One region of the Anoxybacillus sp. PDR2 genome, then DNA from elsewhere that is predicted to be linked to it. Evidence: predicted binding sites of a transcription regulator. Region 1 holds the regulator's gene; the other holds the start of a gene.
What was found. The regulator Rex, encoded in region 1, represses fermentation and respiration genes when NADH is low (regulators of the CRP and FNR family bind a similar motif). The targets are predictions, from matches to a motif close to TTGTGAAATATTTCACAA.
Positions count from the first base shown of each region.

Region 1 (15,317 bases):
GCAGTTATAATCAAGTTTAAATCAGGTACGTTGGTTCACCAAAAGAAACTCTCTCAAGTTTTCTTTTTGATTAGTCTGCCAAATTGCTTAGCGATTAGACATGATTTCATATTCCTAACATAAATGTTGAACAACTTACTGAAAAATAAATCGACCTGTGGGGATATTGTTGAAGGAAATCCATATTTCTGTTGGGTACGTGAAAATGGCAAACAATGATTAAAGTTAGGTGACAGATGATGGCGATTTATGAATTAGTTATGCACTCAGCCGAGGAAACCATGGAATTTGCTGTTAGGCTGTCAGAACAATTGCAGCCAAAAGATGTGATTGCCTTAGAAGGAGATTTAGGAGCAGGAAAAACAACGTTTACGAAAGGGCTAGCTAAAGGGCTAGGCATTACGCGAGCCGTCAGCAGTCCGACTTTTACGATCGTCAAGGAATATAAAGGACGTCTCCCGCTTTATCATATGGATGTATACCGTTTGGAGGATACGTTTGAAGACTTGGGGTTCGACGAGTATTTTGAAGGTGATGGCGTTACCGTGATCGAATGGGCTCATTTGATTAAGCCCCAGCTTCCTGATGAATTATTGTATATCCATCTTTATCATCATGGAGATCAGGAAAGAAAAATGGTATTGGAACCCATTGGAAAACGATATGAACAGTTATGCAAGGAGATTATAGAGGGATGAAAGTATTAGCGATTGATACATCGAATGCTGCTTTGGGCGTTGCCTTAGTGGAAGGTTCGGTCGTTAAAGGGGAAATCCTCACAAATATCAAAAAGGATCATTCCACCCGCTTAATGCCCGCTGTCCAACTGTTATTGGAAAATTGCCAAGTTACACCTCAAGAACTCGATTTAATTGTTGTAGCGAAGGGACCAGGCTCTTATACAGGTGTACGCATTGGTGTTACAGTTGCCAAAACGTTAGCCTGGTCATTGAATATTCCGATTGTAGGGGTATCTAGCCTTGAAGTGCTCGCTGCCAATGGACATTATTTTAATGGGTTGATTTGCCCTTTATTTGACGCAAGAAGAGGGCAAATTTATACAGGGTTGTATCGTTATCATGGTAATCAGCTAGAATGTGTAGAAAGCGACCGAATTGTGCTATCAAGTGGATGGGCGCAATGGTTGCGGGAAAAACAGGAGCCAGTTTTATTTTTGGGCGGAGATGTTGCTCTCCATCAAGATATATTAACAGGGGTGCTCGGTTCATTAGCAGTGTTTGGCCCACCAGCGTTACAATTGCCGCGTCCAAGCGAATTGGCTTTTTTGGGGATGAATAGAACATCAGAGGATGTTCACTCATTTGTCCCTAATTATGTGCGCTTAGCTGAAGCGGAAGTTAATTGGCTTGCTAGGCAGAAGGAGCAAGAAAGCCATGGAAATTAATTTTCGGATGATGACGTTAAATGATATCGATGGTGTACTAGCGATCGAAAAGGCGTCATTTACGCTTCCGTGGAGCCGTGAAGCATTTTATAATGAGCTTGTTCACAATCAATATGCGAAGTATGTCGTCATGGAGCATAATGGGCATATGATTGGTTATTGTGGGATGTGGGTTGTTATTGACGAAGCGCATATTACCAATGTGGCTGTATTACCGGAGTATCGCGGTAAAAAGTTAGGCGAAGCGCTTATGAGAATGATGATGGAAATGGCTAGACAGCTGGGGGCGATAACGATGACGCTGGAGGTGCGTGTTTCCAATCATGTCGCACAGTCATTGTATCGAAAGCTCGGATTTTTAAATGGAGGCATTCGGAAGAAATATTATCCAGATAATCAAGAAGATGCTCTTGTAATGTGGGTGAAATTAAGATGAACAAAGATGTATATGTACTTGGAATTGAAACAAGCTGTGATGAAACAGCTGCAGCTATAGTGAAAAATGGAAAAGAAATCATGGCGAATGTGGTGGCTTCGCAAATTGAAAGCCATAAGCGATTTGGCGGTGTTGTTCCAGAGGTAGCCTCACGTCACCATGTGGAGCAAATTACCCTTGTGATCGAGAAAGCGATGCACGAAGCCAATCTATCTTTTGCAGAGTTAGATGCTATTGCAGTCACACAAGGGCCGGGGCTTGTCGGAGCTCTTTTAATTGGGGTAAATGCTGCCAAGGCGCTCGCTTTTGCGCATCAGCTGCCATTAGTCGCTGTGCATCATATCGCTGGGCATATTTATGCCAATCGTCTTGTGACGGAAATGAAGTTTCCGCTGCTGGCACTTGTTGTTTCTGGGGGGCATACAGAGCTTGTATATATGAAAGAGCATGGCTCATTTGAAGTGATTGGCGAAACAAGGGATGATGCAGCTGGAGAGGCGTATGACAAAGTAGCTCGAGCGTTGCGGTTGCCATATCCAGGGGGCCCGCACATCGATCGGTTGGCTCATGAGGGAAGAGCGACGCTCGATTTACCGAGAGCCTGGCTGGAGGACGGCTCATATGACTTTAGTTTTAGCGGGTTGAAATCGGCGGTCATTAATACGCTGCATAATGCCGAGCAACGAGGCGAAACAATAGAAATCCAAGATATGGCGGCAAGCTTTCAGGAAAGTGTCATCGATGTACTAGTCACCAAAACGATCAAAGCAGCTCAAGAATATCATGTGCGCCAAGTTTTGTTAGCTGGGGGAGTAGCGGCAAATCGAGGGCTCAGGACGGCGCTGGAACAGAAAATGGCCGAGCTGCAGGAGGTAGAGCTTGTCATTCCGCCGTTGTCTCTTTGTACGGATAATGCTGCGATGATTGCAGCAGCTGGAACGATATTGTTTGCACATGGAAAACGAAGCGAGCTATCGTTAAATGCTGATCCTGGTCTTGAATTGGAGTAAGACCAAAAATCCTCTGCGTAGTCAAGAGGATTTTTTTTGAGAAAATGTTTAGTTGTTAATATAATTATCCACATATTGTGGGTAATGTGGAAAACTTATCATGAATTAGGAATACCAAGTTATCTTTAACCACAATTTTTTGTGAGTATTTTTAGACTTTTTTGTGGATATTGTGGAAAATACGGTGAATAACTTAATTTAAAAGAAAAATTCTGTGTAAAAAAATGTGGATAGTTTTATTGGAGAATCCCCTTCTATTGCTTTTATAGCAATAGAAGGGGATCAAAATATTATAGTAAAAGTGTGTTAATCGACTAATAAACGATGTTAACAGTCTTTTCGATAAAGGCGGCTTGAAGATGGTGCAAAATGGTATAGGATCGTTATTGCTTTATTCAATGTTTATGATGGAGTCCGGGTCCCTTTATGTTCGGCTAGGGATGTATGGAGTTCTTCCCATTCTTCGATTAAGGCTTCTAAGGTTTCTTTCATCATTTCAATTTCTTTAGTGAGTTCTTGTGCCTTTTGAAAATCTCCATAGATTTCGGGATCGCATAATTGCTGTTCGCTCTCGCTGATGCTGTCTTCTAATTGACTAATTTCATTTTCAATTTCTTCAATTCGTTTTTTTCGTTGTCGTTCTAGTCTCTTTGTTTCCTTGTCGAGTTCGTATTGCTTCTTTATGGAAGCTCCTCCTTTATTATGCTTCCGTTGCTTCTCCTCTTCCTGAAGCTGCTTCAGTTCAAGCATTTCTGCTTTTTTATGAAGGTAATAATCATAATCTCCTAAATATTCAACGACTCCTTCTTGAGTGAGCTCGTACACTTTGGTAGCAATGCGGTTAATGAAATAACGGTCGTGCGATACAAAAAGAATGGTTCCGGGATAATCAATTAACGCGTTTTCGAGCACTTGTTTACTATCTAGATCCAAATGGTTAGTGGGCTCGTCTAAAATCAGGAAATTTGCTTTTTGCATCATGAGCTTGGCTAATGCCAGTCGTGCTTTTTCCCCGCCGCTTAATGCAAATACCGGCTTTAGAACGTCATCGCCAGAAAATAGAAAATTGCCTAATACGGTACGAATTTCTTTTTCTGTTTTTTGCGGATACTCATCCCAAAGCTCATCAAGCACTCGTTTATTTGATGATAAGTCTGCTTGATTCTGGTCATAATAGCCGATTTGTACGTTGGAGCCATACCGTAAGTTACCGTTTTGTATCTGGATTTTGTTTACAATTGCCTTAAGCAGTGTCGATTTTCCGATCCCGTTTGGTCCGACAAGGGCAATGCTATCGCCTTTAGTAATGCGGAATTGTACACCGCGGATCACAGGTTCATTAGGTGTATAACCAACGGAAAGGTTTTCGGCAATTAATACTTCATTTCCGCTTGGGCGCTCAATCTCAAAGGAAAAATTGGCTGATTTTTCTTCAGATATGGGTTTATCGATTCGTTCCATTTTTTCAAGCTGTTTACGGCGACTTTGTGCTCGTTTAGTTGTAGAAGCGCGAGCGATATTTCGTTGGATGAAGTCCTGTAACTTTGCCATTTCCTCTTGTTGTTTTTCATACAGCTTCCATTCGCGCTCAAGGTCTTCTGCTTTTTGCTGTAAATATTTACTGTAGTTTCCGATATATTTTTTTATGCTTGTCCGCGATAATTCATACACCTGTGTCACTACTTTGTCAAGAAAATAACGATCGTGCGAAACGATTAAAATAGCTCCTGGATATGTTTGCAAGTATTGCTCAAGCCATGTTAAAGTTTCGATATCTAAATGGTTTGTTGGTTCGTCCAAAATAAGAAGATCTGGTTTCATTAACAGCATTTTGCCCAGCGCCAAGCGGGTTCGTTGTCCACCGCTAAGCGATTGAACAAAAGTAGTGGTGTAATCATATTCAGAAAATCGCAGTCCATGCAAAACGGAACGAATGTCTGCTTCGTATTGGTATCCCCCTTGGTCTTTAAATTTTTCTTGCAGGATATCATATTCTTTTAGCAATTTATCGTAACGTTTTGGGTCTGCAAGAAGATCGGGATCTCCCATCTGCTGTTCCATTGTGCGCAGCTCTTGTTCCATTGCTTTTAATGGGGAAAACACGGTCATCATTTCCTCCCATATTGATAGGGTGGAATCGAGGCCGCTATCTTGGGCAAGATAACCGATCGTGACGTCTTTAGGTTTGATGATTTCCCCGCTGTCATATGACAGTTCGCCAGCCATGATTTTAAGTAGCGTTGATTTTCCCGCTCCGTTTCTTCCGACGAGAGCGATGCGGTCTTTTGACTGTATTTCTAATTTTATATTCGATAAAATAAGATCAGCGCCAAAATATTTAGAAAGTTGTCGTATTTGTAAAATGATCATTGTTTTTCACCTCTCGTTTTACTAGTGTATCGCAAGAGCTTTTACTTGGGCAATAAAACGAGTTAGAAAAGACAGACGGGAAAAAATAGTGTATAGTTTATAAGTGGAGGAGATATTATTGGCATCTTTTACGCATTTTAATGAACAAGGCCGCGCCAAAATGGTCGATATTACCGAAAAGGCGGATAGCGTGCGTGTGGCGGTGGCTCGGACAAGTATTACGGTGAGCCAGGAGATTTATGAAGGAATTGTCAGCCATTCTGTAAAAAAGGGAGATGTCCTTGCGGTTGCTCAAGTCGCTGGTATTATGGCGGCTAAAAAAACTGCTGATCTTATTCCCATGTGCCATCCTTTAATGTTAAAAGGAGTCGATATTCAATTCGAATGGAGGATGCATGAACAGAGCTGTGAGCTGATCATTACAGCGACTGTGAAAACGAAAGGGAGCACAGGGGTAGAGATGGAAGCCCTCACGGCTGCTTCGGTCTGTGCGCTTACGGTTTATGATATGTGCAAAGCGTTGGATAAAGGAATGGTGATTGGGCCAACATATCTCGTAGAAAAAGCCGGAGGGAAATCCGGACACTACCAGCGTAAAGCAAAGTAAGACGGTTTAAGTGAATGCGGGGGATTTATCATGAGCAATGAACAGCCGAAAATTCCACAGGCAACTGCTAAGCGATTACCACTATACTATCGTTTTTTAAAAAATTTATATGCTTCAGGAAAACAGCGAGTATCTTCAGCTGAATTAAGCGAAGCCGTTAAAGTCGATTCAGCAACCATTCGGCGTGATTTTTCTTATTTTGGGGCTCTTGGAAAAAAGGGTTATGGGTATAATGTTAGTTATTTATTATCGTTTTTTCGCAAGACGCTTGATCAAGATGAAATCACGGAAGTGGCGTTAGTCGGAGTCGGAAATCTAGGAACAGCATTTTTAAATTATAATTTTATGAAAAATAATAATACAAAGATCGTGATGGCTTTTGACGTCGATCAAGCAAAAGTAGGGACAGAAGTGGGTGGAGTGCCTGTTTATCACTTAAATCAACTGGAAGAACTCATCCATGAACAAATTTCTGTGGCGATTTTAACCGTTCCAGCGCATGCTGCGCAGTCTATTACGGATCGTCTTGTGCAGAAGGGAATCAAAGGCATTTTGAATTTCACTCCTGCACGCCTAAATGTGCCGGAAAACATCCGGGTGCATCATATTGATTTGGCCATTGAGCTACAGTCGCTTGTATATTTTTTAAAGAATTACCCATCTGAATCAAATGGAGTGAACTCATTGTGAAATATTTACTTATTTTGCTTGTTATTGTCTTATTGTTTGGGACGAAAAAACTTCCAGAGCTGGGGAAATCGCTCGGCCAGTCGCTAAAAGAATTTAAGAGTGCGACGAAGGGATTAACGGATGAAGAAGAAAACAACAAAAAAGCGTAACGATGAACGGTAGGATGGTTCCATATGAGCGATAAAGAAATGTCTGTATATGAACATCTTGGGGAATTAAGAAAACGATTGATTATTGTGCTGATTTTTTTTGCTATTGCTTTGACTGCCAGCTTCTTTCTTGTCGAGCCTGTGATTCGGTATTTGCAACAGGCTGATGAAGCAAGAGAGTTAACGATGAATGCCTTTCGATTGACCGATCCGATTAAAATTTATATGCAATTTGCATTTGTCATCGCTTTGATTATGACCGCACCGGTTTTGCTTTATCAAATTTGGGCCTTCGTCAGCCCTGGACTATACGAAAAAGAGAGAAAAGTGACACTTAGCTATATTCCATTGTCATTATTTTTATTTTTAAGCGGCATTAGCTTTGCCTATTTTGTTTTGTTTCCATTTGTCGTCCGTTTTATGCAAGACTTGGCGACAGATCTAGGCATCAATCAAGTAATTGGCATTAACGAATATTTTACGTTTTTGCTTCAGCTTGTATTGCCGTTTGGTGCGTTATTTCAATTGCCGGTGATCGTTATGTTTTTAACGCGTCTTGGGTTGATTACCCCTTTTTTACTGTCAAAAGGGAGAAGGTATGCGTATTTGCTTTTATTAATTGTAGCAGCGATCATAACCCCTCCAGATGTAATATCACAATTAATTGTAATGATTCCGTTGTCTTTTTTATATGAAGTGAGCATATGGATCTCAAGAATCGCCTATCGAAAAGTGCTTTTAGCGGAACAAGCAAGGGCTGACTTAAAATGAACGTCAGCCCTTTTTATTTTTGTTGATTTCGAATTCTAATATATAGGGTGATCAGTCGCAAAAATACACCGAAGTCTAAAGTGGCCAAGACCATTAAGGCAACGGTAGAGAAATTCCATATGCTCTCATGGGCGCTTTGAGTGGCTAAATAAGTGAATAAAGCCCCCATTAGAAAGTAGAACAACGCGGTGCTTAAAGGTGAAATTCTCATAATGAAAAGCCCCCAAATATAAATTGCATCTTGTCGGTTTCTTTTATGATTTGTTCGATATGATCAGCAAAGACGGTTTGCATCACGACAACGAACGTATTCATTGTCACATGAGCAAAGATCGGAACGAAAATACGCTTTGTTTTGGCATAAAGAAAAGCAAATGTAAATCCCATGGTTGAATACAGGAGAAGGTGTTCAAGCTCCATATGGACGACTGCGAACAATAAGGAACTAATCGTAGCCGCAATCAAGAAATTATACTTATTATACAGGGTGCCAAAGATAATTTTACGAAAAATCACTTCTTCTAGAATGGGCCCAATAACAGATGTGACGATCACAAGGGCCGGAGTGAGGCGAATAATTTCAATAATGGTTTTCGTATTTTCCGATCCTGCCTGAATGCCGAATAGACGATATTCAATATTGGCCGCAATGCCTTGGGCAAATAGCGCCAAAAAGAAGCCCCCAATCGCCCACACCCACGCGACAGATAATGGAGCACGATCGCGTTCATGGCGCTGCTTGATATCGTTGCGAAGGAAAAAGAGAACAAGAAAAAAGGTAATCGAAAAGCTGATGACGGCCCAATAGCCTGAGGCTGCTTCTACTGCATTATGAGAATGTGCTCCGACCCCAAGAAATACTAAGAGCGGGACGCCAGCTATACTAGATAGCTGCATGATGACATATGCTATAATGACATACCAATATTGCCGTTTCAATGGAAAATTCCCCTTTGCTAAAAAGTAATCGCTGCTTTTCGTATTGTAGCACATATTGGAGAAAAATAATGATTAAAATGTTTGAAATGGTAAGACAACAGGGGAGCGCGCTTTAGATGATTGAAGGATATAAAGCCAAGAATGTGGTAATCTTATGTTGGCGGAAAAGTTTTCAGTCTGTAAACGGAGCTGTATGATGAAGCTTTTCGTTATGAGATTTCGCCATGCTATTCGATTCATCAACGCTCGGTTAACGTTTTTAATTTTTCGTTTTGGTGGTCGAACTACGCTGCTTCACCAAACCATCAATGGCTTTAGCAACAATGTTGTTCGACCGGCTGACCGTTGAAATGCTTGCATGTGGACATCATTCGATTTATTTCATATTTCAAGTTGTTTGGATTAGACAATCCCCCTTTCCTAAGTAAAGGATAGGAAAAAAATTGAGCATAATCCACCAAAAAACCTCCCACCTCTACACAAAGTGTAGGTGAGGGAGGTTGATCTCCCATGAAAAATTCCCAGCAGAATGAACGAGCAGAGAAAAAGGAGAATGAAATGGTCTACCTGAAGGATCTCAGATTCCTTCGGGCGACAAATTTGATGTTTATATTTGCAGGAATGTGACATAATTGAAAAGGGTGCACAAAGTTGCAGATTTTTTTTGTATTTTTTACTTGCAAAAAAAAGGGAAGTTCATTAATATTATAAGTGTGTTAGCACTCGTTGATGATGAGTGCTAATAAAATGAGAATAAAAATTTTTGTTGAGGAGGTTGTTTTCCGTGTTAAAGCCATTAGGTGATCGCGTTGTGATTGAGCTTGTCCAAACAGAAGAAAGAACAGCAAGCGGTATTGTGTTACCAGACACTGCAAAAGAAAAACCGCAAGAAGGAAAAGTAGTGGCTGTTGGTACAGGACGTGTGCTTGACAGCGGTGAGCGTGTAGCTCCGGAGGTAGCTGTGGGCGATCGCATTATCTTCTCAAAATATGCAGGAACAGAAGTAAAATACGAAGGCAAGGAATATTTAATTTTGCGTGAAAGCGATATTTTGGCTGTCGTTGGTTAATCATTTCGTACGGCTTTCATAACATAGATATTTCAACAAATACTTAATGAAAATTTAGATTGCTGGAGGAGGTAATGGTTCATGGCAAAAGAAATTAAATTCAGTGAAGAAGCTCGTCGCGCGATGCTACGCGGTGTTGATAAATTAGCAGATGCAGTAAAAGTAACATTAGGTCCTAAAGGGCGCAACGTTGTATTAGAGAAAAAATTCGGTTCTCCATTAATTACAAATGATGGTGTCACGATTGCAAAAGAAATCGAATTAGAAGATCCATTTGAAAACATGGGTGCGAAGCTTGTTGCTGAAGTAGCAAGCAAAACAAACGACGTTGCTGGTGACGGTACAACGACTGCAACTGTATTAGCTCAAGCGATGATCCGTGAAGGCTTAAAGAACGTAACAGCTGGCGCAAACCCAATGGGTATCCGCAAAGGTATCGAAAAAGCGGTGGCTGTCGCAGTTGAAGAGTTGAAAGCAATCTCTAAACCAATCGAAGGCAAAGACTCTATTGCTCAAGTTGCTGCGATTTCTGCGGCTGATGAAGAAGTAGGCCAATTAATCGCAGAAGCAATGGAGCGCGTAGGTAACGACGGTGTTATTACATTAGAAGAATCCAAAGGCTTTACAACAGAATTAGATGTTGTTGAAGGAATGCAATTTGACCGCGGTTACGCTTCTCCATACATGATTACTGATACGGAAAAAATGGAAGCAGTATTAGACAATCCATACATCTTAATTACTGATAAGAAAGTTTCAAACATTCAAGAAATCTTGCCTGTATTAGAGCAAGTCGTGCAACAAGGCAGATCATTGCTTATCATTGCTGAAGATGTTGAAGGTGAAGCGCTTGCGACACTAGTTGTGAACAAGCTTCGCGGAACATTTACAGCTGTTGCTGTTAAAGCTCCTGGCTTTGGTGACCGCCGCAAAGCGATGCTGGAAGATATCGCGATTTTAACTGGCGGTGAAGTGATCACTGAAGAATTAGGCCGTGACTTAAAGTCTGCAACTATTGCATCTCTTGGCCGCGCTGCAAAAGTGGTTGTAACAAAAGAGCATACAACCATCGTAGAAGGTGCGGGCGAATCTGATCAGATTAAAGCACGCATCAATCAAATTCGTGCTCAATTAGAAGAAACTACTTCTGAATTTGACCGTGAAAAATTACAAGAGCGCTTAGCGAAATTAGCTGGCGGCGTAGCAGTAATCAAAGTTGGTGCTGCTACAGAAACAGAATTAAAAGAACGCAAATTGCGCATTGAGGACGCTCTTAACTCTACACGCGCGGCTGTTGAAGAAGGTATCGTAGCCGGCGGTGGTACAGCGCTATTAAACGTATATAATAAAGTAGCTGAAATCAAAGCAGAAGGCGATGAAGCAACTGGTGTGAAAATCGTTCTTCGCGCGATTGAAGAACCAGTACGTCAAATTGCGCAAAATGCTGGTTTAGAAGGTTCTGTTATCGTTGAACGCTTGAAAAAAGAACAACCTGGTATCGGCTTCAATGCAGCAACTGGCGAATGGGTGAACATGATCGAAGTAGGTATAGTTGACCCTACAAAAGTAACTCGTTCTGCGCTTCAAAACGCAGCATCTGTTGCCGCTATGTTCTTAACAACGGAAGCCGTTGTCGCTGACAAGCCAGAAGAAAACAAAGGCGCTGGCGCTGGAATGCCTGACATGGGCGGAATGGGCGGCATGATGTAATCATTGCCTAAATATCTTGGAACACTGGGGTTTCCCAGTGTTCCTTTTCTTTTTTGCCCACGAAATCGTCATCAATTGTCTAGAAGGCTTCTCGTAAGTTTTGCAGACCGAATCCCATTCTATTAAGCTTACATGGAAGAGCAGAACGTTTGGCATCATCAAGAGTCAGGCTGAAGCATTTTAACTTCCCTTCGAAAGAAGGCCCCCACTTCTAAGCGAAGCGTAGGTGGTGGGAGTATGTCCCCTCTAGCCATTAGTTATCTGACAAAGGAATCAAAAAAACGCTCATCTTTATGATGGTTGTGTTTCATCCATAAACTTCGACGGTCTTCATTTGGCTCAAAAGCGGTTCGTTTTTTCTCCTTATTACAACCTTTCTTTTGTTGACGGCAAGAGCGGTCCAACAGCCGTCCGTTTCCTTATGATAGAAAATAAAATGAACAGGTAGGACAACTTATGTTGCTGAGCGATTTCCGGCATCTTGTAATGAAGGGCTATGATCCTTTTGAATGTTGAATAATCAATGATTCGTGTTATGATTTTAGTAAAGACGAAATTTTCAGAAGAGATCAATCAAAACAAGGAGTTGAGATTTATTAGGTGAATAATAGTAGTGATAGACCTGATTTTTTATAAAAAGATGATCCGAGTAGCCGAGCATGTGAAAACAATAAAATCTATATAAAATAAATCATGCAGCTTAAAAACGGACCCAATCATTCTAGAAGGTAAGGTGACGGATGTTTTCACTAGTCAGAGAAGCTTGTGGCTAACCTCTTTTAGAGGCTCATCCTTCCAAAAATAAAATAACCGATTTCTTTTATTAAGAAAGAGATGGTCCTAGCATTCTAATCACCAAATGGTGCTGTCATGAATCATGATTAAGAACATTTCATTAGAGGAGAATGAACATGCCAAAAAACGAAGAATTACATCCGGTCATTGGTACAATGGTTGAAAATATCGAAAAGGTGATCGTGGGAAAAAGAGAGGTTGCTACATTAAGCATTGTTGCGCTGTTAGCGCGTGGACATGTGTTGCTGGAGGATGTTCCGGGTGTTGGAAAGACGATGCTTGTTCGCGCATTGGCAAAATCCGTGAGCGCCCAATTTAAGCGGATTCAGTTTACGCCGGACTTGCTTCCAAGCGATGTGACCGGCGTATCGATTTATAATCCAAAAGAAGGCCAATTTGAATATAAACCAGGTCCCGTTATGGGGAATATTATTTTGGCTGATGAAATTAATCGAACGTCTCCTAGAACGCAATCGGCCTTGCTAGAGGCGATGGAGGAGGGAAGCCTAACGGTGGATGGTGTAACAAGGCCATTGCCGCGTCCTTTTTTTGTTATGGCGACGCAAAACCCCATTGAATATGAAGGAACCTACCCTCTTCCTGAAGCGCAGCTCGATCGTTTTTTGCTGAAGCTAAACATGGGATATCCCTCCATACAAGAAGAGATGGATATTTTGAACAAAACCGAAAAGGTGGTTCCTATTGATCAACTGCAACCAGTGATCACCATCAAAGATTTGCTTTTGTTGCAGGAAAAAGTACAGGAAGTGTATGTAGATGAACGTGTGAAACGCTATATTGTTGAAATCGTCCAACGAAGCCGTTCCCATGAGTCGATCTATTTAGGAGTCAGTCCGCGCGGATCGGTGGCATTAATGAAAGCTGTACAAGCATACGCATTCGTGCATGGACGTGATTTTGCCCTTCCAGATGATGTGCAATCTTTAGCTCCTTATGTCCTTGCGCATCGGATCATTTTGAAAGCTCATGCGAAATTTGATGGAATTTCTGCAGGGCATATCATTAGTGAAATTATTTCCAGAACGCCAGTGCCGGTGCAAAGGTAGGGACAGCCTGATGAAAAAACACAGGAAAAATTTGTGGCAATTCATAAGGGTGCTTGGATTGTTGGCGATTCTTTTTTCATATGCGATGTTTCAGGGAGGCTTCGTGAGCTGGTTTTTATTCTACAGTTTCCTCCCTTTTGGACTGTACGCTTTCGTTTTAATATTTTATCCCCTCCATTCGATAAAAGTAAAACGAACCTTTAATCAGAAGGTGTATTATTACGCAGGTGAAAAATTGCGGGTCACTGTGCAAATCGATTTACCGCGTTTTTTTCCGCTCATTTATATACTAGCCGAAGAAAAGCTGCCGCCGTCCTTAGCAAAAATGACGCCTTTTCGTACAGTGTTAATGCCCTTAGGACGGCGTATGTGCACATATGTATATGAAATGGATGAATTGCCGCGTGGAGAGCATATTTTCTCGGCCATTCATTTCAAAATCACCGATTTACTGGGAATGGTGGCAAAAGAAGCGATCGTTTCCACTGAAGATAGCATCCTTGTCTATCCGCGCTATGTCGAAATGAACGCTCGGAAAATGGGACAACAGTTGGATGACGGGTCTGTTGTATCGCCGCTTCCGCTCCATCGCGATACGGCAATGGCGATCGGCGCTCGCGAGTATACACAAGGAGACCGCTTTTCATGGATTCATTGGAAAGCATCGGCACGAAAAAACGAATTGATGACAAAAGATTTTGAAGAAAGGCAGAGCGAGGATCTTATGGTCTTTTTGGATCGCACTCCTACAGCCTTATTTGAAGAGGTTGTTACATTTACCGCTTCCTTTGTTCGAATGACGGTAAAAGCAGGAGTGAAAACCGGTCTCGTATCGGTAGGAAGGGATCGCATCGTGATTCAAGCGCAAAATGGAGAGACGCATTTACAGCGGTTATTTTATCACTTAGCGAAAGTGGCCTGTGATAGTCAGGAATCATTTGCACGCATCATGTATCGTGAGACTATGCAGTGGCCGTTATCGTTTTCCTTTTGCTGCATCACGTCGCAGCTGTATAAAGAAACTGCTTCCATCATGGCTGATTTAGCTTCGAAAAATCGCCGCGGTACGGTGGTTTTAATCAAAAAAGCAGAAGGCCAACTATCGAAAGAGGAGCGAGAATGGATCGAGATGCTTAGAAAAAAAGGGGTCACTGTAAAGGTAACGATGCCCCAGCACTTTGCTAATGCTTTCGTTGAGGGTGGGAAGTAAACGTGGAACAAAGCCGGATCAAAACATTTGCATACTATTTGTTCGCTTTTTGGCTGCTATGGGAATGGCTTGCGCCGCTAACTGTTGTATCGGATACAAAAAATATCCAAGTGTTTATCGTATTTGTTGCTTTTTACTTTCTTTTAGAGCTGTTGCGAGTGACGCTCTGGCTGTCGGTATGTCTAAAAATCGGTTATCTTTTCTATGCGCTTAACGATTTGTTTTTTCATGCTCCATTTTTGTCCTTCCAATGGCTTTTCATGTTTGGAGAAGAAGCCGTTTATCATCTTTCATTAATCCGTCATTTTCAATGGGAAGACATGACCGATCGATTTCGTACTTTCCTATTTTTTCTGATGCTGTGGATGATGTGCTATCTTGTGCAATATTGGCTTGTCAAACAGAAACGGATCTGGCTGTTTTTAGTGATGACTTTTATCTATGTCGCGGTGCTGGACACGTTTACCCCTTTTTCGGGGACTGGGGCGATTGTCCGGCTGGTAGGAGCAGGTTTTTTTCTATTAAGCTGGCTCCATTATGAGCGTTTGCCAGCAGCAAAGCAGCCTGCAAAGTGGTTGGTCATGGGGGCTTTCGCAGTAGGCGCTGCACTGCTTTGCGGGTACGCGGGCCCTAAGCTGGCTCCTCAGTGGCCTGATCCTGTTGCATTTATTAAAAGCTATGCAGCGGAGGACCGCGAACAAGATCCGAACCAGTTTGCTGTTAAAAAGATCGGTTATGGAAACAATGATTCGCGATTAGGCGGTCCGTTCATTGCTGATAATACCGTCGTTTTTACAGCGGAGGATGAAGAAACTCATTATTGGAGAGTGGAAACAAAGGATATTTATACGGGAAAAGGGTGGGACATTAGTGACAGTGTTCAAGTGAAGACGTTTGAACAAGAGAATAACGTTCATCAATGGTTTGAAAATAGCGTTGAGAAAAAGCAGTTGGCAGCGCATGTGCGGATGGTTCAGCCGGCTTCTTATTTGGTTTATCCAGAGGGATTAAAAACCGTCCATGCTTCAAAAGATATCGTCTTTCGCATGGAAGCGGCCAATGAAAAAATTTATCCGACAGATCGTGAGT
Region 1 covers NZ_CP047158.1:337,551-352,867, forward strand. Annotated here, with positions in the region: gene tsaE (tRNA (adenosine(37)-N6)-threonylcarbamoyltransferase complex ATPase subunit type 1 TsaE) at 240-698, shown strand; gene tsaB (tRNA (adenosine(37)-N6)-threonylcarbamoyltransferase complex dimerization subunit type 1 TsaB) at 695-1,405, shown strand; gene rimI (ribosomal protein S18-alanine N-acetyltransferase) at 1,395-1,841, shown strand; gene tsaD (tRNA (adenosine(37)-N6)-threonylcarbamoyltransferase complex transferase subunit TsaD) at 1,838-2,851, shown strand; gene abc-f (ribosomal protection-like ABC-F family protein) at 3,254-5,221, opposite strand; gene moaC (cyclic pyranopterin monophosphate synthase MoaC) at 5,340-5,828, shown strand; gene GRQ40_RS01790 (redox-sensing transcriptional repressor Rex) at 5,859-6,518, shown strand; gene tatA (twin-arginine translocase TatA/TatE family subunit) at 6,515-6,667, shown strand; gene tatC (twin-arginine translocase subunit TatC) at 6,692-7,438, shown strand; gene GRQ40_RS01805 (YdiK family protein) at 7,452-7,649, opposite strand; gene GRQ40_RS01810 (CPBP family intramembrane glutamic endopeptidase) at 7,646-8,377, opposite strand; gene groES (co-chaperone GroES) at 9,162-9,446, shown strand; gene groL (chaperonin GroEL) at 9,528-11,156, shown strand; gene GRQ40_RS01825 (AAA family ATPase) at 12,068-13,018, shown strand; gene GRQ40_RS01830 (DUF58 domain-containing protein) at 13,122-14,228, shown strand; gene GRQ40_RS01835 (transglutaminaseTgpA domain-containing protein) at 14,231-15,317, shown strand, end outside.

Region 2 (15,317 bases), 630 kb from region 1:
TATGCTGATGAACCGCTGGTTTATCCAAAAGCAGACCATTTTGTCTTTATTTCGCGTAACATCCACGACAGAAGTAAAAAAAGTATCGGTTTTGGAAATGCTCATCGGAATTTTTGGTCTCGCATTGATACTGACAGGCTATTATGTGTCATCCAAATTATTTGACGGCGATTTTGCCACGATCAATGAGCTTTTCCTAGCGATGGCCTTTATATTAGGATCTGTCATTATCGGCACCTACTTCTTTTTCAAGGGAACGGTCAGCTTTCTTTTTTATCTCCTTCGCAAAAGAAGAGGAGGATACTTAAATATTGGCGAAGTATTGTCGCTTTCGTCTTTAATGTTCCGCATGAAATCCAATGCTTTGCTGCTGACGATTATTACAACGGTGTCCGCCCTTGCCATTGGGCTGCTGTCCTTAAGTTATATTTCCTACTATTCAGCAGGACAGACGGCGCGAAATACCGTGGCTGCCGATTTTTCTTTTATGAATCAAGAAGATGCCAAACGCTTCACGGAGGCTCTCAAGGAGAAAGGCATTCCGTATAAAGAAAAAGTGATCGACGTGATTCAGGTGAAGGCGGATCTCACCTCCATTCTCGAGAATGTGGATTCGAGCATCTTAAATGTGGATCTAGCAGCCATGCCGGTGCCGGTCATTCGCGACAGCGATGTGGAAACGATCGATTTGCCGCCGGATCAAACGCTGTTTACCGGTTATCAAGATTATCTCGCTCAATTTATGCCGTTTAAAAAATCGGGACAGATCCAGTTAAAAGGAAAGCACGAAGGGATCAAGCTGCGTTATTTGGGACTGGAAAAAACCTATTATATTTCTTATCGTTTCACATACGGCTTTCCGACGGCCATTGTGGATAAAACGATTTTCGAACGGCTAAAAAAGGACATCGATCCGAAAATCCAAAAGGAGTCCACGGTTTATATCGGAATTCATATTTCCGATGAAGAAAAAGTAGAAAAAGCGGACGACATGTTTCAAACGATGAATTTCCATGCTCCAGCCGATTCCCGGCTCGCCATCATCAGCAACCAGAAGTATCAATTTGGGCTGATCATGTTTATTGTCGCCTTTTTAGGATTAACCTTCCTGATCACATCAGGCTGCATTCTTTATTTTAAACAAATGGATGAAGGTCAAGACGAGCAACCGAATTATACGATTTTGAGAAAGCTTGGTTTTACGCAAGGCGATTTGCTTTTGGGCATTCAAGGAAAGCAGTTATTCAACTTTGGCATTCCTTTAATCTTGGGATTGTCCCACAGCTATTTCGCCGTCCGCTCCGGCTGGTTCTTTTTTGGCACCGAGCTTTGGATGCCGATGCTGACCGTCATGCTCGTCTATACGGCGTTATACTCGATTTTCGGCATCCTGTCCGTTCTTTATTATAAAAAGATCATTAAAGAAGCGTTGTAAGATGAACAAACAGGCGTTCGCCATCTTCGGAGGGCCAACGCCTGTTGTTGGTTTTCGGATCATCTTTTCGAAAGAGGTGAACGAACGAATTGAAAAAATCCCTCATCAACCCATTATAGCTGTTGGAGACAGCAAAGGCCCTCGGAAGGATGAGACAACGGCGGAATCGTGAACGTCTGCGACTGTGCGATTTCTGCTCATGCAATAAAGGAATAAAAGGAGTGAGTAAAAAGATGTTTATTCAAATAAGACGAATCACAGTGGCAGAAGGATATACAGAACAGGTTGTGAACCAATTCAGCCAGCCGGGAATGATTGAACAGCAAGAAGGATTGGTAGATTTGAAAATATTAGTGAAAAAAGGCGGCGAGGTGATGCTGGTTGCCTAGGAGTCAGAGGAGCATTGGAAAATGTGAGAGAAAAGCGATGCCCATATTGCCGCACATCAAGCAAGCAGAAATCAGCCCAAACCGGATTTTATCCTCCATATGGAAGTCAGTCACTACGAAGTAAAATCCATCAGAAAAAGGGGCGTAACAGTGATGGATCCTCTATGGTCTTATAAAGCTCAGCTTTTATAGGGCTTTTTTGTTTTGGGCGCATAAACATAATCCAATATGGCCTAAAAATGGGCTATGTATTGGAGTGGAAAGGCTGTCATTTTTTTAAGAGTTTTTAGGAATAAATATACTATTTGAGTTAAATGTGGTTCATCACCAAAAGATGTGCTTGCGTCTACCATTGAATTGCGGTAGACGTTTCTAACCGAATACACAATGCCAATCGTTAGATATTTCTGTATCCATACCCCTGACGTTTGAGCCACTTGATTTTGTTATTCATCCCTTCCGTTCTTCCATTCGAATAAGGCAACAAAATACACGAAATGATTTCTTCTCAAAAAATCCCGATTTTTTGGGCATCGCCATGCATCCATTGCTTCTTTTTTCGAGCCATTCTTGTCGTGCGTTGCAAGCAGATCAGACATAAAAAACATGGTTCGGGAAGAGAAAGTTCAAACATCCAGCGTTCTCTTTCGTTTCGCTCATTTTAAATCGAAAAATCTGGTCAATCGATGAGTTCTTTGATGAACGGAGAACACATGCAAATTTTCCTCCAATGGTTTGGACCTGCTTACCATACAGGAACATTCGCTTTTTAGTACCATCTATTTTCTTCACACACGCCTCCCCAAAAATATCAAGCGAAATTCGAGGTGATTAATCCAAATTTTATATATTATAAGATGTAAAATATGTGGATTTTTTGATTATTAAAATCAATAGTTTTTAGGCATCGGCACTGTCCTTGAATCAAATACGTGAGAGGGGAAGAGAAGGTGAAGGGAGCGAAGAAATACATGATTATGTTCATTTTAATTTTGCTTATAAACGTAATTACGGTCATCATGTTATATTTTCAAAACGAGCAATTAACAGAAAACCAGAGAGAGTTAAAAGAGTTACAGGTTCAATTGAAGGATGTAAATGATGGTGTGAAGCAACTGTTAGAACAACAGTAGGGGAGTGGAACGGGTGCCTGTCACTTGTCGAAAAGGTAAAGTAAAAAGCACCATATCAATGGCGATTTCGTATATAAGTTTTACTTCCTATTTGTTAGTTGGATATTTGGGAGATATGATCAATATACGTTTTATTTATCTTGCTTTATCCATTATTATTATCTTAGGTGGAACGTTCTCAATGATTTCTATTTATTTACTAAAAATATATAATAGGCAGAACTTAAACATGACGATCAAGTAGTGGTATCGTGTTGTACGATATGGCCAGAAACCGGGGTTTGTCCAAGAATGGTCATCCCCGTAAGCCCGTCATATCCCTTTAGCATAAGGATCACCATCGTGTGAGCAGGGCCTATTCTGCCCCATGTTTCACATCATCCGCCGAGAAGCCTTCCACCTCTAAACGGAGCAGAGGAGGGGAGTGTTGTCGAAGAAATTTTTTGTCCCCTGAAAAGCTAGGGAACCTTGATATCACCATATTTCTAGAGGGAGGATGTCCCATGTTATTTATAGATAATAAAGGAATCACAGATCCAACCGTTAACTTGGCTATTGAAGAATACGCTTTAAAACATTTAGATATTAATGAAACGTATTTATTATTCTACATAAACGAGCCGTCGATCATTATTGGCAAAAATCAAAATACGATTGAAGAAATTAATACGGAGTATGTGGAGAAAAACAACATTAAAGTGGTTAGAAGACTTTCAGGTGGCGGAGCGGTTTATCATGATTTCGGAAATTTGAACTTTAGTTTTATTACCAAAGATGATGGAGAAAGTTTTCATAACTTCAGAAAATTTACGGAACCGGTGATCCGCGCTTTAAAAAAGCTTGGGGTCAATGCTGAACTCAGTGGCCGTAACGATATTGTCGTAGATGGAAGGAAAATTTCCGGAAATGCGCAATTTTCGACGAGAGGACGAATGTTTAGCCACGGAACATTAATGCTTCATTCAGAGATTGACCATGTGGTATCTGCACTCAAAGTGAAAAAAGAGAAAATCGAATCGAAAGGAATTAAATCCATTCGAAGCCGTGTGGCCAACATTTCTGAATTTCTTGATCAAAAAATAACGATGGATGAGTTTAAAACATTATTGCTGCAATATATTTTTGAGGGGAAAGAGCCAATTCCCGAATATCAGTTGACAGAAAAAGATTGGGAAGAAATTCATCGCCTTTCGGAGAGAAGATACAAAAATTGGGATTGGAACTATGGGAAATCGCCGAAATTTAATTTGCAGCATTCACAAAGATTCCCGATTGGCTCCATTGATGTTCGTCTTGAAGTGAATAAAGGAATGATTGAAAACTGCAAAATTTATGGAGACTTCTTTGGTGTTGGGGATGTCAAAGAGATTGAAGAACGATTAACAGGAATAAAATATGAAAAAGCTGAAATTGAAAAAGCGCTCAATGGGATAGATGTTAAACATTATTTTGGCAACATATCATTGGAGGATTTTTTACAAATTGTATATTGATTTGCTGTTTAAGGGGCTGGCCAAAAAGTGGACAGCCCCGCTGATAAGGTAGAGCGTGGGATGTTCGTAATGATCCTTTAGCAAACTATGCCCAAAACCGCAAAGCAGAAGTATAAGTATGACTGATAAAAGTACAGCCCTCCATTTCTTTTTCAAAATGGCTCTCCCTCCGTTGCAACAAGCGGCTATCATCCCTTGATTCCTTTACAATAGTTCACTTGTCTATCACCTGAATCTTTTCTGCCCCAACCTGCAAAATTTTCGACTCTTTTACAGGCGGGGCATACCAAACTCTAATTTTTTGACCAACATTTATCTTCTGATAATCTTTCTCATGAACATAAAATAAAAAACTATCGTGATGAGCTGCATATGTCAATATTTCGTCCTCAGACATACGGCGTATATCTTCTTTTGTCATATCTTGAATAACCAATAGCCTTTTACCGTTATGCTCTTTCTTTAGCGCTACATACCCCTCAAATAAAACAAAATCAGACCGTTTTCTTCCTGTTTCCTCATTATAACAAGAAATGAATAATAATGGTATGAAAAAACAAATAATTAATTTTTTCACAGTTACCTCCTAACCAAGAACGAAGGTGTCATTTTGTATGTTTGTGAACCTTTTTAGCCGGGAATCATTGGCTACAGTGCTGGTAGAAATCAAACTGCTTCTATTTTATAATAAAAATTTTATATGATTAAAGATGATTCTGTGAAATATGGAAATGTTGTAAAATAAAAGTATGTTTCTCTTTGTTTTTGAACTTACAATGAGTATGAAATGAGCCGAAGACAGCGTTTGGACCATGTTCTTGATGAAGGCAATAGCGAATGGTCTATTTGGGGGGATGGATAATGAAACGACTTTTTATCAAGCAGAAGCTATTTAGTATGGGTGAAAAATTTACAGTCAAAGATCATACGGAAAAAGATGTTTATTACGTGGAAGGCAGTTTTATGAAGATTCCTAAAACGTTTTCAATCCGGAATGCAAGTGGAGAAGAAGTGGCTCTTATTACGAAAAAAACGTTCAGTTTTTTACCGAAGTTTTTGGTAGAGGTGAATGGGCAAGAAGTCTTAATGATCAGAAAAGATTTTTCTATTTTGAAACCGCGCTATACGATTGATGCAGCCAATATTGAAGTTCGTGGTAATTGGTGGGAAATGGACTTTCAAGTTTTGCGGCAGGGGAAGGTTGTCGGCTATGTTAGTAAGAAGTGGTTCACTTGGGGGGATCGTTACGAAGTTCAAATATTGGATGAAGAGATGGAAAAGATCATCGTCGCCATTGTCATTGCTATTGATTGTGTAAAAGCTGACCAAGCTAATGCTTCCACCATTCATACTAGTTCGTAATAAGGAAAGCCTGCTATGTGGGAACGGGGTGCCAGTCACTTATCGAAAATCATTTAGAACCCCTCCAGCTGCTTAAAATATGGCTGGAGGGGGGGATAGGAGGGGACTGTTGCGTAGAAAGAACTTGAACTCAATGCAACATCAGTCAAATCGGAATTTTTCTACCTGATCAAAATGAATCATAGGGCTGACTCATCATCTTAAAATATTTTTAACAACTGGTAGATCCGCTGCCCTCGTTGTTTACAACGAAGCGGCTTTGTTTTTTGATATGTCTGAAGTGTGATGGTGTTTTTCGTTAGGCTGAAATCGCCTGCGCCTTTTCCTGCAAATAATCGACGAATGCAGGCCCTGTCCCTTTCCTCTCGTTTTTATTTATTCTTCTATTCCTAAAGCCTGGAGGTAATGTGTCAAACTTTCCTCTGCACATTTGGTCACCAGTTCGGTAAAAGGCTCCAATTTCCCTTCTACACTTGCTTTTTTAACGCTTCATAATACTTTAAGCGATGTTCAGGGCTTGCCTTAATAATCGCAGGAGGGTATCCATGGTGCATGAGTATAAAGTTCATCATCAAACGTGCGGTTCGTCCGTTCCCATCCGCAAAAGGATGGATATAGACAAGCCGAAAGTGAAGCTCTGCAGCTAATGGGACGGGATGAAGCGCGGTCTTATTTTGTTCATACCAAGAAAATAAATGATTCATTTCCTCTTGGACATTTAAAAAATGAACAGGGTGATGAACGCTTCCTGAGATGCCTACATGATGTGTTTCGTGTTTCCCTGCATTTTCATTGTCAATATTTTTTAATTCATTCATTTTTACATGCCTTTCACCTCTTGATAGGAATCGCAATGGCGAATATGGTGATATACCGCTTTAATTCTACTTTATGTTGATTGAGTAAAATATTAAAGTATATTTTGCATTTTAATAGTTAACATCAAAAAACAGAGGGTGAATGCCCTGTCACTTGTCGAGAGTGGAAAAAAGATGGGCAACGAAATATTTGTTCACTATGTCACAAATTCTCTACATATTTGTCACAAATCAGTCAACGTCCTTTAACAAAAGGCACATCGTTTTTCATTACAATAGTATGTGAAAGGTTGAACAATATTTTCACCGTATGATTAGGGGTAACATGCATCGAGGAGGGAAAGCTACGATGTCTGAACTGTTTTTAGCTCGGCTTCAATTTGGCGCAACCACGATTTTTCACTTTTTGTTTGTTCCGCTATCCATCGGTTTAGCTTTTATGGTTGCACTGATGGAAACATTTTATGTGGTGAAAAATCAAGAGATTTATAAGAAAATGGCGAAGTTTTGGGGGCATTTGTTTTTGATTAATTTCGCGGTTGGGGTGGTAACGGGAATTATTCAAGAGTTTCAGTTTGGAATGAACTGGTCAGAGTATTCGCGCTTTGTTGGGGATGTGTTCGGCGCTCCTTTGGCCATTGAAGGGCTGCTCGCTTTCTTTATGGAGTCGACGTTTATCGGTTTATGGATTTTTGGTTGGGGGCGTCTATCCAAGAAAATCCATTTATTGTGCATTTGGCTTGTTTCCATTGGAACGATGCTTTCGGCTCTTTGGATTTTGGCCGCAAACTCGTTTATGCAGGAACCTGTTGGCATCGTCATTCGGAATGGACGAGCTGAAATGAACGATTTCTTTGCTTTATTACGAAATCCACAATTATTAGTGGAATATCCGCACGTGATTTTTGGATCATTGACGACAGGCGCTTTCTTCATTGGCGGCGTGAGCGCGTATAAATTATTGAAGCGGCAAGAAGTAGAGTTTTTCCAGAAGTCGTTTCAAATGGCGATGGTCGTTGCTTTGATTTCCGGACTCGGCGTGGCGTTTAGTGGACATGCCCAAGCGCAGCATTTAATGGAATCCCAGCCAATGAAAATGGCCGCAAGCGAAGGGCTGTGGCAGGACAGCGGCGATCCGGCTGCTTGGACGATTTTTGCCCTTATTGATGTGGAAAACCAAAAAAATAGCTTGGAGCTATCGATTCCGTATGCGTTAAGCTATCTTGCTTATGAGAAGTTTGAAGGCAAGGTGCCGGGAATGCTCACCTTGCAAAAGGAATATGAAGCAAAATACGGACCGGGCAACTATATTCCGCCGGTGAAAACGACGTTTTGGAGCTTCCGCATCATGGCGGGCGCAGGGCTGTTGATGATTGTGATGGCCGCGTTCGGCTTATGGTGGAATTTCCGGGAGACGCTAATGAAAAAATCAGCCTTTTTAAAGATCATGGTGGCCTTGATTGCCTTTCCATTTATCGCGAATACGGCGGGCTGGATTATGACAGAAATTGGCCGTCAGCCATGGACCGTTTTTGGATTGATGACGACAGCTCAATCGATTTCGCCAAATGTGTCTGTCGGCTCATTATTGTTCTCGTTCATTGCCTTTACCACGATTTATCTTATTTTGGCCATCGTGCTCATTTATCTGTTTGTGCGAGAAATTAAAAAAGGAGCCGGGCATCATGATGAACAGAAGGAAAGCGATCTTTCCGTGGATCCTTTTGAAAAGGAGGCCGTTCAAGGATGACGTTAAATGAATTATGGTTTATTTTAGTTGCTGTCTTATTTATCGGATTCTTTTTTCTGGAAGGCTTCGACTTTGGTGTGGGAATGGCTGGACGGTTTCTTGGAAAAAATGATGTCGAACGACGCATCATGATCAATACGATCGGGCCATTCTGGGATGCCAATGAAGTGTGGCTTTTAACAGGGGGAGGAGCGATTTTTGCCGCGTTCCCTCATTGGTATGCGACGATGTTTAGCGGCTATTATATTCCGTTTGTCTTTGTCCTGCTTGCGTTGATTGGCCGCGGAGTCGCCTTTGAATTCAGAGGAAAGGTCGATCATCCAAGCTGGAAACAAACGTGGGATTGGATTATTTTCTTTGGAAGCATTCTCCCACCGTTCCTCTTTGGCGTCTTATTTTCCAGCATATTAAGAGGAATGCCGATCGATCAATCGATGACCCTACACGCGGAGTTTTCCGATTATGTGAATATTTATACGGTAACGGGCGGCGTCGCGGTCACGCTTTTATGCTTCTTGCACGGACTGCTCTTTCTGACTCTCAAAACAGTGGGAGACTTACAAATGCGCGCCCGCAAGCTTGCCCAAAAAATGGTCTATGCCGTTCTTGCGGCGCTTGTGGCTTTTGTTGGCCTCTCTTATACAGAGACAGATTTATTCACGTACCGCGGCGAGGTGACCGTGCCGCTCGTAGCCCTTGTTGTTGTCTCATATGGATTGGTCATCCTATTTTCCAAAAAAGGCCGCGATGGCTGGACCTTTGCGATGAGCGGTCTTGGGATTGCTTTAACCGTCGGAGCGATCTTTGCCGGATTGTTCCCGCGCGTCATGATCAGCTCGATTTCAAGCGCCTATGATTTAACCATTTATAATGCTGCTTCCGGCGCTTATTCGTTAAAGGTGATGACGATTGTCGCGGTCACGCTGCTGCCGTTTGTTCTTGGCTATCAAATATGGAGCTATTATGTGTTTCGTAAGCGTGTAGATGGGAAGGACATGGTCTATTAATGAAAAAAGAACTGCTTGCCTTTGAGGGAATGAAACGAATCCTCGCGCTGCTTTTTGGTTTCACGGTGGTTCAAGGAGTGTCCATCATTCTGCAGGCCAAATGGCTCGCGGAGATGGTCACTCATTTGTTTCAGCAAAAGGCGTTCCATGAGGTATATGAAACGCTATTCTTATTTATTGGCGCTTTTCTTATGCGGCATTTCTTGCAGCATGTGAAGCAAAAAATGGTGTACGAGTACTCTGTAAAGCTTGGCGCCCATCTCCGAAAAGAGGTGCTTGATGCGCTGTTTCATTTAGGGCCAAAGGTAGCCAGACGGCTTGGAACAGGGAACGCCGTCACCTTGCTGCAAGAAGGAGTTTCGCAATTTAAACAGTATCTCTCTCTTTTTCTGCCGAAAATGGTGAATATGGCGATCATTCCTGCGATGGTCTGGCTTTATGTCCTGCTTCTGGACCGGACATCGGCCGTCATCTTAATGGTGACGCTGCCATTATTGGTCATTTTTATGATTTTGCTTGGTTTAGCCGCCAAGAAAAAGGCCGATAAGCAGTGGAAGGTATACCGGGTGCTCGCCAACCACTTTGTTGATTCGCTGCGGGGATTGGAAACATTAAAATATTTAGGACGCAGCCAAGCGCATACCCAAAATATTCAAAGCGTCAGCGAACGGTACCGAAAGGCGACGATGGGAACGTTAAAAATCGCTTTTCTGTCATCGTTTGCGCTCGATTTTTTTACGATGCTCTCGGTGGCGACGGTGGCCGTGTTTTTAGGACTTCGCTTAGTTGACGGGGAGATGACCCTCTGGCCTGCTTTAACCATTCTTATTTTAGCGCCGGAATACTTTCTGCCCGTTCGGGAAATTGGAGCAGATTATCACGCGACGTTAAACGGACAGGAAGCGGGAAGAAAGCTGAAGGAAATCGTGGACTTGCCTCGGTTTAGAGAAGAAGGGACCTGCAAGCTGGAGCGCTGGAATCATCAACAGGAGCTTCAATTGAACGGGATTACGGTTCGTCATGAAGAGGGCGGTCCACCGTCATTAAAAGGTGTGACGCTCTCTGTAAAAGGATTTCAAAAGATTGGCATCGTTGGTGAAAGCGGTGCGGGAAAGTCGACATTGATTGATGTAATGGGGGGATTTGTCCAGGCGCAGGAGGGGACGATTCAGATCGGCGGACAGAAAATGACGCATTTGCAAAAAAAGGACTGGCAAAGCCAGCTTCTTTATATTCCGCAGCACCCGTATATTTTTCACGATACGCTATGGAACAATGTGACCTTTTATCAGCCCCATGCGACGGCAGAAGAAGTGCGGACGGCGGTGGAGAAGGCTGGATTGGGCGAGCTTGTGCAAAGGATTCCGAACGGTCTCCATGAAAAGATTGGCGAGGGAGGCCGGGCGTTAAGCGGAGGGGAAGCGCAGCGAGTGGCTTTAGCCAGAGCTTTTTTAGGAAAGCGCCCCATTTTACTGCTTGATGAACCGACCGCCCATTTGGATGTGGAGACGGAATTGGATATCAAGGAAAAAATGCTGGAGCTGTTTTGCGGCAAGCTGGTGTTTTTGGCTACCCACCGCCTCCATTGGATGCCCCATATGGATCATATTTATTTTTTGAAGGACGGGGAAATTGTTGAAGAAGGAACGCATCAGCAATTAATGGAACGAAAAGGGCATTATTATCAAATGGCCAAGGCGCATTGGGGGGATCAGGCGTGAAAACGAAGGATTGGTTGCTCCCTTATTTGAAAGAGAATAAACGGATGCTGGGATTTGTCATTTTTTTCGGGGTGCTTACGATTTTTTCAGCCGCTTTATTAATGTTTACATCGGGATTTTTAATTTCCAAAGCAGCGACGCGCCCTGAAAATTTATTAATGATTTATGTGCCGATTGTAGCGGTTCGGACTTTTGGGATTACAAGAGCGGTTTCGCGTTATATAGAGCGATTAGTCGGCCATGATGTCGTGCTCCGTATTGTGACAAAGATGCGGCTGCGCGTGTACCAGCTCGTGGAGCCGAACGTGCTATCTTCGTTTGCGAAAAAGAAAACCGGGGAAGTGCTGGGGATTTTGGCGGAAGATATTGAACGGCTGCAAGATCTTTATTTAAAAACGATTTTTCCTATGCTTGCGACTCTTTTGATGTATGGGCTATCCATCGCGGCGCTTGGCTGGTTTTCATGGCCTTTTGCTCTCTTGATGGCCTTTTACGCTGGTGTTTTGTTGCTTCTTTTTCCGCTTGTCTCGCTTCTTGTGACGAAGGCAAAGGTGCAAGCGATGAAAGCGGGGCGCCATCGGCTATATGAACGACTGACCGATGCGGTGATGGGAATCAGCGACTGGCAGTTTAGCGGCCGCCAACATGATTTTATTCAAGAATATGAACGCGAGGAAGAAGCCCTCTCTCAAGATGAGCGGCAGCGCATGCGTTTTGTGAGATGGCGCAACACGGCGGCTCAAGGGGTGATCGCTTTGATGGTGGTGTCCATGCTGCGTTGGACGGCGGAACAAACGGCGCAGGGCGAATTGGCACCGGTGATGATCGCCGCTTTTGTCCTTGTGATTTTTCCGCTTACTGAGGCGTTTGTGCCAATATCCGATGCGCTGAGCGAGATTCCGGCTTATCAGGACTCGTTTGGGCGCCTGTCCCGTCTTGCCAAAGATCAAAAGGAACCAAAACTTTCGCTTCATCAGGATATCCCACGGATCGCTGCGGGTGGCGGGGTCACGCTCGAATTGCGCCATGTTTCGTTTCATTATGACCATACGGAGCAGACGTTAGACGATATTTCCTTTACGATTAGACCAGGGGAAAAGCTGGCGCTGCTTGGACCGAGTGGAGCGGGGAAATCGACCATCCTGAAGCTTATTGAAGGAGCGGTGTCGCCAACGGCTGGCCAGGTGGTGTTGAATGGCGTTCCTACAACCAGCTTGGGCGTTGATATCGCCAAATGGGTGGCGGTGTTAAATCAAAAGCCGCATCTATTTGATACGACCATCCGAAATAATATTCGATTAGGAAGGGAAGACGCAACGGACGAAGAGATTGTTTGGGCAGCTAAGCAGGTGAAATTGCATGATTATATTCAATCTCTCCCACTGGGATATGACACGCCGCTGCTGGAAACGGGGGTCCGTTTTTCAGGAGGGCAAAGGCAGCGGATCGCTCTTGCGAGAATTCTTTTGCAAGACGCGCCCATCGTCGTTTTAGACGAGCCGACCATCGGATTGGATCCGATGACGGAGAAAGAACTGATGCTGACCATATTTGAGGTGTTAAAAGACAAATCGGTTTTATGGATCACGCACCATCTCGCCTTTGTTCATATGGTGGATGCTGTGTTGTTTTTGGATCGTGGGAAGCTTCAGCTGCACGGCACGCACGAGCAATTATTAAAGACAAGCGAACGCTACAAGCGGCTGTATGCGATGAGATAGCTGGTGCCTCACTTCTCTAGATGCCGGAATCAGGAGTTGCAGTCCCTTTTTTGTGCTTGAGCTTGAACAAGGAGAGCAGTCCCCTTTATAGCGGCGAGCTCTTCTTTTTATTTGCGCTAACCGCTAATCGAACCGAAACATCTGAACTTTGCGGCAGAAAAAGGAGTTTATTCCATATGCCTGCTTTCTTGAACGATGAATAATCCTGAAGGATTGACAGTCCATATTTACCAAATTATACTACGTTTAGATGATTGATATGGAATTCCGATGATGGTTGAGAGGGTTTGTTCCGGCTTAGCTGTCTTGCATATCGCAGATCTATTAGGGGAACGAGATGAAAAAATGGTTCATTTTTATCACAAGCCTGCTTTTATTATCGGCCTGCAGTCAACCACCTCATTTTGACTCACCGATTTATTCTGGAGAAGCATTAACCATCGGCATCGTTGGAGAGCCACCGAACGTTCGCGAAAAAAGCATTTCCTTTATTCCCTTGTCGATGGAGGATGTGTTAAAGAAAAATTTTCAAAATGTTGATGCTGTATTGATTCATAAACGCTATGTGAACTACTCACCACTTAGCTAAAGCTTGAAGTGGGAGCTTCTCAGTTCCACGACGAAAGCCGCCTTTCGTCTCCCTGAGCGTGACTTCGGGTCGTTCCAACCCTAGATGTCCGACAATTCGGAGTTCTTTTGTACCTTGGATATTTTACGCATGGAAGGATCAGCTTGGTTTTCGCATTTTATTTTCTCCATGCAACCTCCTATATCCAGTTATGAAAGAACGACATAGGTTTATTTTACCACAGGGTCAGACAATTGAACAGGCAAAGCCTGTCCTTGTCCGAAGTCGATTCATCTCCCACTTTCATCAAGCTTCGCAAGATTTAGAAGTGGGAGACTTCTCGACTGAAGAATGTTAAAAGAAGCGGCCAAGCCGCCGTATGCTGACATTTATTTGCAATCTCCTGTTCCGTTTGTATTTATTGAATCAGAGAAAGTGTATTTGGCGTTTGTCGATCGTGAATTAAGCTATGAAAAGGCTCATCAAATGAAATCGGGCGATTACTTTATCGGCTTCTATAAAGACACCTATTTTGGTGTAGGACTTTACAATCATATAAAAAATGAGAAAATGATCCAAGATGGCTATTCAAGGCTGTTTGCGCTGCTGGAGCGCGCCAAACATACCGGAAAGATCATCGTCCAATAACTATTGGATCAAAGGGGATTTCTGCAATCTCGTGAAAATTCTCTCACGTTCTTGAGATCATTTGAGAATAGAAGCCGCTCCTTGGAGAGGGCCTCCTCCAAGGAGCTTGTTTGGGTAGGGACGAAAGTGAATAGAAAAACGCCGAACCTAATTCGATGGGGAATGAAAACGGCATGGGCATCATTGAGACATGGCGTTCTCTTTTAGCAGCGAAAAAAATGGGAAACAGCTCGTGTTATTGTTCACCATTTTTTTCTATAGGCACGTATGATGAAGCGGCTTCAGTTCCATGCGCTTCCCCGCTCATATTGAGCATCACGACTCCGATGATAATGAGAAGGATGGCTAAGAGCTTGAATAAAGAAAAAGACTCTTTGAAGAATAGGATTCCGATTGCAGCGATAATGGCTGTGCCAAGTCCAGACCAAATGGCATAAGCGATGCTGACATCAATCTTTTTGAGCGCCAGCGTTACGAAAGTCAGGCTGGTTCCGTAAAAAACAAACATGAAAATAGAAGGGATCAGTTTGGCAAATCCTTGCGACATTTTCATTGAAGTAGTACCCATTACTTCCGAGACGATTCCTAATAATAGAAAAAACCAGCTCATAAACTCTCCTTCTTTCTTTAAAGTAATGACGAAATAAAATCATACAAGCGTTTTCCATCAGACAAAGTATGTATAGGGATCATTCGTGGAAATATTATACAATAAAAAAGGTCGATAAGAAACCGCTGAATAACGGTAACTTTCATAAATAAAACGAATGGAACCAAAATGGATTCCATTCGTTTTATTTATTTTAAAATGGCCGATCGCCAACGATGGCTACGCGCTCCGCTTTGCGAGGATGCGGGTAATAATCGGAAACAGCGTAATGCTGAGTGGCGCGATTATCCCAGAAGGCGATCGAGTCTTTTTCCCAGTGGAAGCGTACTTGATACTCGGGAACGTGAGCTTGGCGGAATAAATATTGAAGCAGCTGCTCGCTTTCTTCTGGTTCCAGCCCGACGATCTGCGTTGTAAAGGAAGGATTGACAAACAATGTTTTCCGGCCTGTTTCCGGATGAGTGCGGACGACCGGATGTTCAACAGGCGGAAATTCTTGATGTTTTATCGCTAATTCCTCTGGCGTCAGCAAATGGCTAAATGCAGGAGTGAAATCATGAATCGCCGTAAGGCCATCAATACGTTCCTTTATTTCATCAGGCAGATTGTCGTATGCGGCGGCCATATCGGCCCACAGCGTGTCACCGCCAATCGGCGGAGCT
Region 2 covers NZ_CP047158.1:3,502,226-3,517,542, reverse strand. Annotated here, with positions in the region: gene GRQ40_RS16955 (FtsX-like permease family protein) at 1-1,435, shown strand, start outside; gene GRQ40_RS16950 (hypothetical protein) at 1,437-1,607, shown strand; gene GRQ40_RS19095 (antibiotic biosynthesis monooxygenase family protein) at 1,669-1,824, shown strand; gene GRQ40_RS16940 (transposase) at 2,222-2,323, opposite strand; gene GRQ40_RS16935 (hypothetical protein) at 2,775-2,957, shown strand; gene GRQ40_RS16930 (lipoate--protein ligase) at 3,461-4,450, shown strand; gene GRQ40_RS16925 (DUF3221 domain-containing protein) at 4,665-5,027, opposite strand; gene GRQ40_RS16920 (LURP-one-related/scramblase family protein) at 5,312-5,812, shown strand; gene GRQ40_RS16915 (Fic family protein) at 6,280-6,630, opposite strand; gene GRQ40_RS16910 (cytochrome ubiquinol oxidase subunit I) at 6,980-8,380, shown strand; gene cydB (cytochrome d ubiquinol oxidase subunit II) at 8,377-9,387, shown strand; gene cydD (thiol reductant ABC exporter subunit CydD) at 9,387-11,108, shown strand; gene cydC (thiol reductant ABC exporter subunit CydC) at 11,105-12,829, shown strand; gene GRQ40_RS16890 (lipoprotein) at 13,167-13,418, shown strand; gene GRQ40_RS16885 (hypothetical protein) at 13,749-14,045, shown strand; gene GRQ40_RS16880 (DMT family transporter) at 14,281-14,655, opposite strand; gene GRQ40_RS16875 (TauD/TfdA dioxygenase family protein) at 14,849-15,317, opposite strand, start outside.
Region 2: the regulator Rex is predicted to act here: its motif matches at 6,911-6,928, upstream of GRQ40_RS16910 (cytochrome ubiquinol oxidase subunit I).